Gluconacetobacter diazotrophicus PA1 5: one gene and its partner. The protein of the gene in region 1 interacts with the protein of each later gene in a pairwise test. Links are inferred from orthologs where the notes say so. Each region holds a gene or a part of one and is shown on either strand. Other genes may lie near its edges.

What was found. The genes of interacting proteins can lie anywhere in the genome.
Region 2: the proteins of gyrB (region 1) and gyrA interact in binary tests that used the Escherichia coli proteins (3 or more experiments, as listed by UniProt). The link is inferred for Gluconacetobacter diazotrophicus PA1 5 from one-to-one orthologs.

The regions. Positions count from the first base shown.
Region 1 is NC_010125.1:1,800,831-1,808,629, reverse strand. What follows is about bases 3,756-6,818. They hold gyrB (DNA topoisomerase (ATP-hydrolyzing) subunit B), read right to left. Parts: upstream 6,484-6,818; coding sequence 4,027-6,483; downstream 3,756-4,026. Other genes in these bases: recF (DNA replication/repair protein RecF), read right to left, coding at 6,570-6,818; GDI_RS08435 (DUF3108 domain-containing protein), read right to left, coding at 3,756-3,877. Also shown: glmS (glutamine--fructose-6-phosphate transaminase (isomerizing)), read right to left, coding at 1-977; bifunctional UDP-N-acetylglucosamine diphosphorylase/glucosamine-1-phosphate N-acetyltransferase GlmU, read right to left, coding at 977-2,362; GDI_RS08440 (HAD-IA family hydrolase), read left to right, coding at 2,494-3,174; more of GDI_RS08435, read right to left, coding at 3,161-3,755; more of recF, read right to left, coding at 6,819-7,691; dnaN (DNA polymerase III subunit beta), read right to left, coding at 7,730-7,799. UniProt on the Escherichia coli protein: DNA gyrase negatively supercoils closed circular double-stranded DNA in an ATP-dependent manner to maintain chromosomes in an underwound state.
Region 2 is NC_010125.1:2,387,587-2,391,198, reverse strand. The notes cover bases 1-3,336. They hold gyrA (DNA gyrase subunit A), read right to left. Parts: upstream 2,994-3,336; coding sequence 201-2,993; downstream 1-200. Other genes in these bases: ssb (single-stranded DNA-binding protein), read right to left, coding at 3,161-3,336; coaD (pantetheine-phosphate adenylyltransferase), read right to left, coding at 1-208. Outside these bases: more of ssb, read right to left, coding at 3,337-3,612. UniProt on the Escherichia coli protein: A type II topoisomerase that negatively supercoils closed circular double-stranded (ds) DNA in an ATP-dependent manner to maintain chromosomes in an underwound state.

The DNA of each region.
Region 1 (7,799 bases):
CTGGCCACATCGATATCGACCGGCAGGCGGGCAATGCCTTCCAGCCAGTAACGGCCGATCATGCCGGCATAGAAGGCCGACCCGCATGCCGTGACCACGGCGCGCGGCACGCTGGCCAGGTCGAACGGCAGGTCGGGCAGCACGACCCGCCGCGTGGCGGGGTCGATCAGCCGCTGCAGGGTCTGGCCGATCACCACCGGATGTTCGTGCAGTTCCTTTTCCATGTAGTGGCGATAGCCGTCCTTGCCGACCGAACCCGCGATCAGCGCGGTGGTGCGCACGGCGCGTTCCACCCGTTCGCCGGAGGCATCGAAGAATTCGGCGCCGTCCCGCGTCACGACCACCCAGTCCCCGTCATCCAGGTAGGCGATGCGCCGCGTCAGCGGGGCCAGGGCCAGGCTGTCCGATCCCAGGAACATCTCCTGCTCGCCATAGCCCACGACCAGCGGCGCGCCGTGCCGCGCGCCAATGACCAGCCCGTCATGACCCGCGAACAGCATCGCCAGCGCATAGGCGCCCTCCAGCCGGCGCAGCGCCGCGAAGGCCGCGTCGCGCGGCGACAGGCCCCGCGCCAGGTGGAAATCGACCAACTGGGCGACGGTTTCGCTGTCGGTCTCGGTCGTGAAGACGTGACCGGCCTGCTCCAGCTCGCGCCGCAATTCCTCGAAATTCTCGATGATGCCGTTATGGACCACCGAGACGCGTTCGGTGCCGTGGGGGTGGGCATTGTTCTCGGTCGGCGCGCCGTGGGTCGCCCAGCGGGTGTGGCCGATTCCGGTCACGCCGGCCAGCGGCTCGCGCTCCAGCAGCGCCGCCAGGTTGTCCAGCTTGCCCGCCGCGCGGCGTCGTTCGATCCGGCCGTCGACCAGGGTCGCGATCCCGGCGGAATCATAGCCGCGATATTCCAGCCGCCGCAGGGCGTCGAAGATGACCGGGGTCGCACACTTGCACCCGACGACGCCGACAATGCCGCACATCAGCCCTGTTCCTTCTTCCTGCGCAGCGCCGCCTGCAAGCTGGCCCCGCGTCCGTCCTTGTTCGTCTGCCGGGCCCGGCCCAGCGCCATGGCGTCGGGCAGCACGTCCTGGGTGATGACGCTGCCGGCGGCAACCAGCGCGCCGTCGCCGATGCTGACGGGGGCGACCAGAATCGCGTTCGATCCCACGAAGCATCCCGCGCCGATGTCCGTCCGGTGCTTGAACACCCCGTCATAATTGCACGTGATCGTGCCCGCGCCGATATTCGTCGCCGGGCCGATCGTCGCATCGCCCAGATAGGACAGGTGATTGGCCTTCGCCCCCGCCCCCAGGGTCGTGGCCTTCAGTTCGACGAAATTGCCGACATGGGCGGCGGCCCCGACATCGCTGCCCGGCCGCAGCCGCGCATAGGGGCCGATCAGCGCCCCCGGCCCGACCACGCAGCCTTCCAGATGACTGAAGGCGCGGATTTCCGCCCCCCGCCGCACCGTCACGCCCGGCCCGAAGACGACATGGGGCTGGACCAGAACGTCGGGTTCCAGCACCGTGTCGGCGGCCAGGAACACCGTTTCGGGCGCCACCAGCGTCGCCCCGCCATCCAGCGCCGCGGCGCGCAGCCGGCGCTGCACGCAGGCTTCGGCCTCGGCCAGTTCGGCACGGGAATTGATGCCGCGCAACTCGTCCTCGGGTGCTTCGACGGCACGGACCTGCCGTCCTTCGGCCACCGCCATGGCCACCACGTCGCCCAGATAATACTCGCCCTGGGCGTTATCGTTGCGCACGGCACCCAGCCAGCGGCGGAAATCCTCCGCCCCCGCGCACAGCACGCCGGCATTGCACAGGGTGATCGCCCGCTCCTCGTCCGACGCGTCAGCCCATTCGACGATGCGCCGGACCAGCCCGTCCTGCGTCACCACGCGGCCATAGCGTCCGGGATCGCGCGGCCGCATGGCCATCAGGGCCAGGCCCGCCCCCTCGCTGTTCCCCTCGCCCGCCCGGCACGCCAGCATGCGGCGCATGCTGTCCGCCGTGATCAGCGGGTTGTCGCCATACAGGACCGCGACATCGCCGGTCCCGAACAGGTCCGCGGCCTGGGCCGCCGCGTGGGCGGTGCCCAGCCTGTCCTGCTGCACCACGACGGCGTGCGGCGCGGCCAGGGCGGCGACCTGCTCCATGCCCGGCCCGACCACGACGACGATCCGGTCGAAGACCGAGGCGGCATTGTCCAGCAGGTAGCGCAGCATCGGCTGCCCGGCCAGCGGGTGCATCACCTTCGGACGATCGGACTTCATGCGCGTCCCCATCCCGGCCGCCAGGATGACGGCGGTGGCGGGACGATGGGCGGGCAGGTCAGCGGGCGCCGCGGACGGGACGGTGGCATTCATGGCATGCGGGTAGCGGGCGGGCATCGGACCTGTCAAACCTTGGCGCAATGCATGAGCATCACTTAGGTTTACGAAATACTGCGATCGATCGCATCGCCCATCCCGCCGACCGCCATCTTGCAGGAGACGTCATGCCCGCCACCCCCACGCCCCGCATCGCCGTGTTCGACATGGACGGCACCCTGCTGGACAGCCTGCCGGACCTGGCGGCCAGCGCCGACCGGCTGCTGACCGGGTATGGCCTGCCCGGGATTTCGCCCGACCTGGTTCGCGGCATGGTGGGGGACGGCGTGGCGGCCCTGGTGCGCCGCCTTCTGGCCCACGCCGGCACGCCTGCGGCGGGAATCGACGTGCAGCAGGCCGTGGACCGCTACATGGCGGACTACACGCCGCGCGCGACCGAACAGTCGCGACCGTTCCCCGGCACCGAATATGCCCTGAAGACGCTGCGGGACGCGGGCTGGACCCTGGCCATCTGCACCAACAAGCCGGTGGCGGCGGCGCGGCGCATCGTCAGTGAACTGGGACTGACGGAATGGTTCGACGCCATCGGCGGCGGCGATTCCTTCCCGGTCCGCAAGCCGGACCCCGCCCACCTGCTGGGCACGATCGGGCTGGCCCATGGCCATGCCGACCGCGCGATCATGGTGGGCGACCATCACAACGACATCTTCGCGGCCAAGGGCGCCCACGTGCGCTCGGTCTTCGCCCGGTGGGGCTACGGCCGTCCGGACATGGAAGCCGGCGCCACGATCGGCGCCGATTCGATGACCGAAATCCCCCACATCGCCGGCCAGCTTATCCCTGCATGACGATGGCCAGCCGTCCGAACTTCGGATGGTCGAACAGGACGCGCACGATCGTCAGCCCGTCGCCGGGCACATCCTGAAACCAGACCTTGCCCTGGATCGTCTTGCGGGCCGCCGATCCGGGGCCGTCGGACTGGCGGAAACCGGCGATCTGCACGTCGGTGAAGTCGCAGCGCAGCGCCGACCCGTGATAGGGCTGGCGGGAATCGTCGGGCATATCCTGCTGGCCCACCGTCCAGGCCTGTACCCGCAGCAGGCGGGCGCCGTCGAAGACGATGGCGGAGCCGTCGCAGCTATGGTGCGCCCGGACCGCCCGCTGCATCTGGATCAGGGCGCTGAGCGTATCCTTCGCCGGGGCCAGCGATTCGGCCGGTATGGGCTCGCGGCTGGGCTCGGGCGGGGTCTCGAGCGCGATATGCGCGCGTCCGTCATTGTAATCCAGCACCACATGCCGGTCCGCGCCCCGCGAATAGCCCGCACTGTCGAAGCTGACCGGATTCACGCCGTCAGGGACGAAATGCCCCGTCGCCTGTGACGTCAGGTTCATGCGGACCACCCAGCCCAGGATGCCGGCGCTGCGCATGGTCGAACGGATGGCATACCCGTCCGGCGTGATGGCATAGCGCGCGGTGATGGTCAGCGCCCGCAGACCGTCGGCATAGACGCCATAGGTATGGTCGATCTGCGGCGGCGTTTCGGTCGCCATGGCCCGAGGCGCCACCCCGACGGCCAAGCTCCCAGCGGCCAAGCCAACGACAAGTTTCCGGGACAGATCAGCAAGCCTGCGCATCGACAGGGGCATCGGTGCCCTCCTCTGCTCAGATATCGGGGGTGTCATGGCGCCGCCGGGATCGCCTACACGTCGAGGTTGGCGACCTTCAGCGCGTTGCCGACGATGAAGTCGCGGCGCGGTTCCACGACATCGCCCATCAGGGTCGAGAAAACCTGGGCGGCGTTTTCCACGTCGCCCACCTTGACCTGCAACAGCGTGCGCATGGCAGGGTCCAGCGTGGTTTCCCACAACTGGGCATCGTTCATCTCGCCCAGGCCCTTGAAGCGATTGATCGACAGTCCGCGCCGTCCCTGGGCCAGGATACGCTCGTACAGCGATGCCGGGCCGTCGGCCGCCCGGGTCGTGCTGTCCAGCGTCAGTTCGACCTTGCCGGCGAAATCCGTGGCCAGCCGGTCGGCGCGTTCGACCAGCCACCGGACCTCGGCACTGCGCAGGGTCGCGGGGTCCAGGCGATAGACCTCGCCCACGCCACGCACGCTGCGGGCCATTTCCAGCCCGTCGGCGCTGGCCACGACCTTCCATCCCCGCTCGTTGGGCAGCGAGACCTCGTCCAGTTGGGCCTGCAGGGCGGCCACCCGGGTCTGGACCGTCGCCGTGTCGGCATTCAGCGCGCCGGCGATGGCCGCCTGTTCCAGGATCCAGAGCGGCGCGCGCAGCGTCAGGCGCTGCAGCGCGCGGGTCACGTCCCGCAGGAACGCCATGTCGGCCGCAAGGTCCGCCCCCGCGACCACCCGCCCGTCGCCATAGCGCAGGGACGCATTGGCCAGCGCCTTGTCCAGCAGATACTGCTCCAGCGCCGCATCGTCCTTCAGGTAGCGTTCGTCATTGCCGCGCTTGGCGCGATAGAGCGGCGGCTGCGCGATATACAGGTGCCCGCGCTCGATCAGCTCGGGCATCTGGCGGAAGAAGAACGTCAGCAGCAGCGTGCGGATATGCGATCCGTCCACGTCGGCGTCCGTCATGATGACGACGCGGTGATAGCGCAGCTTGTCGATCGAAAACCCGCCCTGGTCGACGTCGCCGCGCCCGATGCCGGTGCCCAGCGCCGTGATCAGCGTCCCGACCTCGGCCGAGCCCAGCATGCGGTCGAAGCGCGCGCGCTCGACATTCAGGATCTTGCCCTTCAGCGGCAGGATGGCCTGGAAGCGCCGGTCGCGTCCCTGCTTGGCCGTGCCACCCGCCGAATCCCCCTCGACGATGAACAGTTCCGAGCGCGCCGGGTCGCGTTCCTGGCAATCCGCCAGCTTGCCGGGCAGCGAGGACACGTCCAGCACGCCCTTGCGCCGGGTCAGTTCGCGCGCGCGCCGCGCGGCCTCGCGCGCCGCCGCGGCGTCCATCACCTTCGCGACGATCGCGCGCGCTTCCTTGGGGTGGGTCTCGAACCAATGGGCGATCATGTCGGACGCCGCCGCATGGACCACCGGCTGCACCTCGGACGAGACGAGCTTGTCCTTGGTCTGGGACGAGAATTTCGGGTCGGGCACCTTGACCGACAGCACGGCGGTCATGCCCTCGCGCATGTCCTCGCCCACCAGGGACTGGCTGTCCTTCTTGCTGGCGTTGCTTTCGGCATATTTGCCCACCACGCGCGTCAGCGCCTGGCGGAAGCCCGCCAGGTGCGACCCGCCGTCCCGCTGCGGGATGTTGTTGGTGAAGCACAGCATCGTCTCGTGGAAGCTGTCGTTCCAGGTCAGGGCGAATTCGACCTTGATGCCGTTGTCCTCGTTCTGCAGGCTGCCGGTGATCGGCGGATCGACGATCGACGACTTGCCGCGATCCAGCCATTCGACGAAGGCCGCCAGCCCGCCCTGGAAGTGAAAATTCTCCTCGCGCGTCGGGGTGTGGCGCTCGTCGCGCAGCACGATCTGCAGGCCGGAATTCAGGAACGCCAGTTCCCGCATCCGGCGTTCCAGGATCGCGAATTCGAACTCCACCCTGGTGAAGGTCCCGATGCTGGGCTTGAACGTCACCTGCGTGCCGCGCGGCTCGTCGCTCGGCCCCACCACGGTCAGGGGGGCGTCGCGCTCGCCGTGGCGGAAGCGGATCATATGCTCCTGCCCGTTGCGCCAGATCCGGACTTCCATCCATTCCGACAGGGCGTTGACCACCGCGGCGCCCACGCCGTGCAGGCCGCCCGACACCTTGTAGGAATTCTGGTTGAACTTGCCGCCGGCATGCAGCTTGGTCAGCACGACCTCGGCCGCGCTGACGCCTTCCTCGGCATGCATGTCGGTGGGAATGCCGCGCCCGTTGTCGCGCACCGTGACGCTGCCGTCACCGTTCAGGGTCACGATGCAGCTTGTGGCGAATCCGGCCTGGGCTTCGTCCACCGCGTTGTCGATGATCTCGAACGCCATGTGGTGCAGGCCCGAACCGTCATCGGTATCGCCGATATACATGCCGGGGCGCTTGCGCACCGCATCCAGCCCTTTCAGGACCGAAATGGACGCCGCGTCGTAGTCCGAATCGTCGGGCAGGGTCCCGGTCGCGTCCGAATTGGGCATATCCGCGTCTGGCATATCCGCATCGGTTTTCTGAACGGGATTGGATTGATCGGACATACCGGGCAGATGCTCCAGATTGGGATCGTGGTCGAAAGACGCGATCATACAGGCTTCCCGTCCAGCGCGCCATTGCGGGGGGAGACGAATCCCGCCCGGCCGCGCAGCGGGGCGAACTGATCGGCATCGGTTCCGGTCATCAGGACCGTGGCGTCGAACGCGCCCACGCTGCGAAACAGGGCCGCCCGCCGCGCCTCGTCCAGATGCACCAGCGGTTCGTCGAGCAGGATCATCGGTGCCTCGCCCCGGCTGCGCGTCATCAGCGCCGCGTGGGCCAGCACCACCCCCAGCAGCAGGGCCTTCTGCTGGCCGGTGCTGGCCTGTGCCGCCGGGCGGCCGCTGGCCTGGTCCGACAGCGCCATGTCGGCCCGATGGGCCCCGATCCCTGCACCGCCGCGCGCGCTATCGCACGCCCGGCCGGCCGCAAGCCGTCCGCGCAGCCAATCCTCCACCGCCAGTGCCGGCCGGTCGCGCAATTGCTGGACGATGGGGCACAGGATATCGAGCCGCGCCGGGGGAAAGCCGTCCGGCACCGTATGCGCCGCCTCGCCGTTCAACTGCGTCACCAGCGCCAGCCGCGCGGCCGAGGCCGCGACGGCATGGCGCGCCATCGAATCCTCCAGCGCCGACAGCCAGCCCGGATCGGCGCGTCCCGCCGCCAGCAGGCGATTGCGCTGGCCCATGGCCTGGTCATGCGCCGCCAGTTCGCGCGCGTGGCCGGGTTCCAGCGCCAGGACCAGACGGTCCAGGAAGCGCCGCCGGCCCGGCAGGCCGTCCTGGAACAGGCGGTCCATCTGCGGGGTCAGCCAGACGGCGGACAGGTGATCGGCCAGGGCCGCGCGACTGCGCAGGGTTTCGCCGTCACGGCGGAAGACCCGCCGTTCCGGCCGCGCCGGATCGCTGCCGGTGGCGATGTCGAAGGGGGCGCCGTCGGGCCCGGTGAAGCGCGCCGCGACGCCCCAGATCGTGGTGCCGTGACGGGCCATCTCGGCACTGCGCGCGCCGCGCAGGCCGCGCCCGGGCACCAGCAGCGACAGGGCTTCCAGAAGATTGGTCTTGCCGCTGCCGTTTTCGCCCGTCACCACGGTGACGGGCGCCTCGGGCCGCCAGGCCAGGTGCCGGTAGTTCCTGAAATCCGTCAGCGCCAGCCGGTCGAGACGCGCCATGATGCAGCGGATCGAAGACGCAGCGGGTCGGGTCCTGGTCAGACCCGCATCGGCATCAGGACGTACAACGCCGAAGGGCTGGCCACGTCACGGACGATCGTCGGCGCG
Region 2 (3,612 bases), 590 kb from region 1 along the record:
TCCGCTGCGCCACCGCCCGGGTTTCGGCCTGCACGCAGGCGACGCGTTCGTCCAGCGGCATCAGGGGCTGCTTGCCGGTATTTTCCGCCACCCCCACCACCAGCCGGTCCACCAGTCGCGCCGCACGTTCGACGATGTCCAGGTGACCGTTGGTCATCGGATCGAACGTGCCGGGGTAAAACCCCGTGCGCGGCGTGGCATCAGGCATTCTCGTCCTCCGCCGCCGGGGCGTCGGGACCGCCGTCCTCGGCATCGTCATCGCCGTCATCCATCACGGGGAAGACGCTGGTGACGCGCTCGGTGGTGTCCAGGCGGAACAGCGTGACGCCGCTGGCCTGGCGGGACATGACGCGAATCTGGTCCACCGGCACGCGGATCAGGCGTCCGGCATCGGTGACCAGCATCACGTCGGTACCGTTGATGACCGGCAGCGTGGCCACGACCTCGCTGCCGCGCTTGCCGCCGTTGAAGGTCATGTTGGCAATGCCCTGTCCGCCGCGCCCGCTGACGCGGTAATCATAGGCCGACGAACGGCGGCCGAAGCCCGCGTTGCTGACGGTCAGCAGGATTTCCTCGGCCTGTTCCATCTCGGCGAACCGCTCGGGATCGATGACCGAATCGGCGGGCAGTGCTTCGTCGTCCGACGGTTCGGCGGCGACCTCCTCGGCCTCCTCGCCGGCCTGCAGCGCGGCGTTTTCCGCGCGGCGGCGGGCATTGGCCATGCGCAGGAAGGACGCGCGTTCCTCGACCGTCGCCTCGACATGGTTCAGCACGCACAGGCTGTTGACCTCGTCCCCCTCAGCCAGGCGGATGCCGCGCACGCCCGAACTGTCGCGCCCGGCAAAGACGCGCAGCGTGTCGTCGGTGATCTGGAAACGGATGCAGCGCGCCGCCCGCGTGGCCAGGAACACATCCTGTCCCTCGCGGCAGGTGGCCACGCCGATCAGCCGGTCGCCGTCATCCAGCTTCATCGCGATCAGGCCGGACGAGCGGATGTTGCGGAAATCGCTCAGGCGGTTGCGGCGCACGTTGCCCGTCGCGGTGGCGAAGACCAGGTGCAGGTTTTCCCACAGGGTCTCGTCCTGCGGCAGCGGCAGCACGGCCGTGATCGAATCGCCGCCCAGGTCGGGCAGCAAATTGACCAGCGCCCGGCCCTTGGCGGTCGGGCTGGCTTCGGGCAGGCGCCAGACCTTCTCGCGATAGGCCTTGCCGCCCGACGAGAAGAACAGCACCCACTGGTGGGTATGGGCGTTGAACGAGCGGACGACGATGTCGTCGCCCCGGCGTCCGGCGGCGGTCCGGCCTCGTCCGCCGCGATTCTGCGCGCGGAAGACGTCCAGCGGCGTCCGCTTGATGAAGCCCTCACGCGTGATGGTCACGACCATCTGGCCGGGCTCGATCAGGCTTTCGTCGGTCTGGTCGCCGGCATATTGCGCGATCTCGGTCATGCGCGGCGTCGCCAGTTCGGCGCGGATCGCCGCCAGTTCCTCGCACATCACTTCCATGCGGCGCGGGCGGCTGGCGATGATGGTCAGCAATTCGTTGATCCGGGCCGCGACCTCGGACAGTTCCTGCTGGATCTTCTCCCGCTCCAGCCCGGTCAGGCGCTGCAGGCGCAGTTCCAGGATGCCGCGCGCCTGGGCTTCGGTCAGGTAGACCTTGCCGTCGGTCACGACGTTGCCCTCGTCCTGGATCAGCGCCAACAGCGGCTCGACATCCGCCGCGTCCCAGGCCGTTGCCATCAGCGCCTCGCGCGCATGGGCGGCGTCGGGGGCGGCACGGATCAGGGCGATGACGGCGTCGATATTGGCCACCGCGATCACCAGGCCCACCAGCAGGTGACCGCGATCGCGGGCCTTGTTCAGGTCGAAGCGCGCCCGGCGCAGGATCACATCCTCGCGGAACGTGATGAAGGCCTCCAGCACGTCCTTTAGCCCCATCAGGCGGGGCTGGCCGTTATCCAGCGCCAGCATGTTGACGCCGAACGAGGTCTGGAGCTGTGTGAAGCGGTAAAGCTGGTTCAGCACCACCTCGGGCGTCGCGTCACGCTTGATTTCGATGACGATGCGCATGCCCGACCGGTCGCTTTCGTCGCGAATGTCGGAAATGCCCTCGATCTGCTTGGCGCGCACCAGTTCGGCGATGCGCTCCTGCAGGGTCGCCTTGTTCACCTGGTACGGGATCTCGGTGATCACGATGGCGCTGCGGTCGCGGCGCAGTTCCTCGATCTCGGCACGGGCGCGGATCAGGATCGAGCCGCGCCCGGTCTCGAACGCGCTGCGGATGCCGGCATGGCCCAGGATGATGCCGCCGGTCGGGAAATCCGGGCCGGGAACGATGCGGATCAGGTCGTCCAGCGTCAGGTCCGGATTGGCGATCAGCGCCAGGGTGGCGTCGATGATCTCGGCCGGATTATGGGTCGGGATGTTGGTCGCCATGCCGACCGCGATGCCCGAGGCGCCGTTGATCAGCAGGTTGGGGAAGGCGGCGGGCAGGATCTTCGGTTCCTGCTCGCTCTCGTCATAGTTCGGCTGGAAATCGACGGTGTCGCGGTCGATATCGTCCAGCAGGAAGGAAGCGGCCTTGGCCAGCCGCGCTTCGGTATAGCGCATGGCGGCGGGGGAATCGCCGTCGACCGAACCGAAATTGCCCTGGCCGTCGATCAACTTGACCCGCATCGACCAGAACTGCGCCATGCGCACCATGGCGTCGTAGATCGATGAATCGCCGTGCGGATGGTATTTACCCATCACGTCACCGACCGCGCGGGCCGATTTGCGATAGGGCTTGTCGTGGGTGAATCCGCTTTCGCGCATTGAATAGAGGATACGCCGATGCACCGGCTTCAGCCCGTCCCGCACGTCCGGCAGGGCGCGGCTGACGATGACCGACATCGCATAGGCGAGGTAGGAGGACCGCATCTCCTCCTCGATCGTCACCGGAATCATGTCGGAGGGTGCCGGCGGTTCCGGCGGATCGGGAATTTCGGTCAAGGCATATCCGTCATGTCAGTGCCACCCTGCGCGCCTCGTGGGCGAGGCGGGGGTGGCGGGAACCGGTCTGGGGGCCGGCGGCGTCACGCCGCACGATAGCACAGAGTCCGGCCGGGGAAAAAACGCGCCGCCCGGCCGGATTCGCCCCCGGCGGGGGCGCGTCCCGCCTAGAACGGGATTTCGTCGTCCAGGTCGCTGCCGCCATGCGGTGCGTCCCAGCCGCCGCCGGGATTGCCGCCGCCCGCGCCGCTCCCGCCGGGACCCCCGGCGCTGCCGCCGCGGCCACCGCCGATCTGCCGGGGCGCGGACGGCGCGGAATACCCGCCGCCATATCCGCCGCCGCCGGCATCGTCACCGGATTCGCCGCCCCGGTTGCTGTCCAGCAGCACCAGTTCGCCACGGAAGCGGTCTATCACGACCTCGGTCGTGTAGCGTTCCTGGCCGGACTGGTCGGTCCATTTGCGGGTCTGCAGCGTGCCTTCCAGATAGACCTTGCGGCCCTTGCGCAGGAACCGCTCGGCCACGTCCGCCAGGCGTTCGTTGAAGATGACGACCCGATGCCATTCCGTGCGCTCGCGCCGTTCGCCGGACGCACGGTCATTCCACGTGTCGCTGGTCG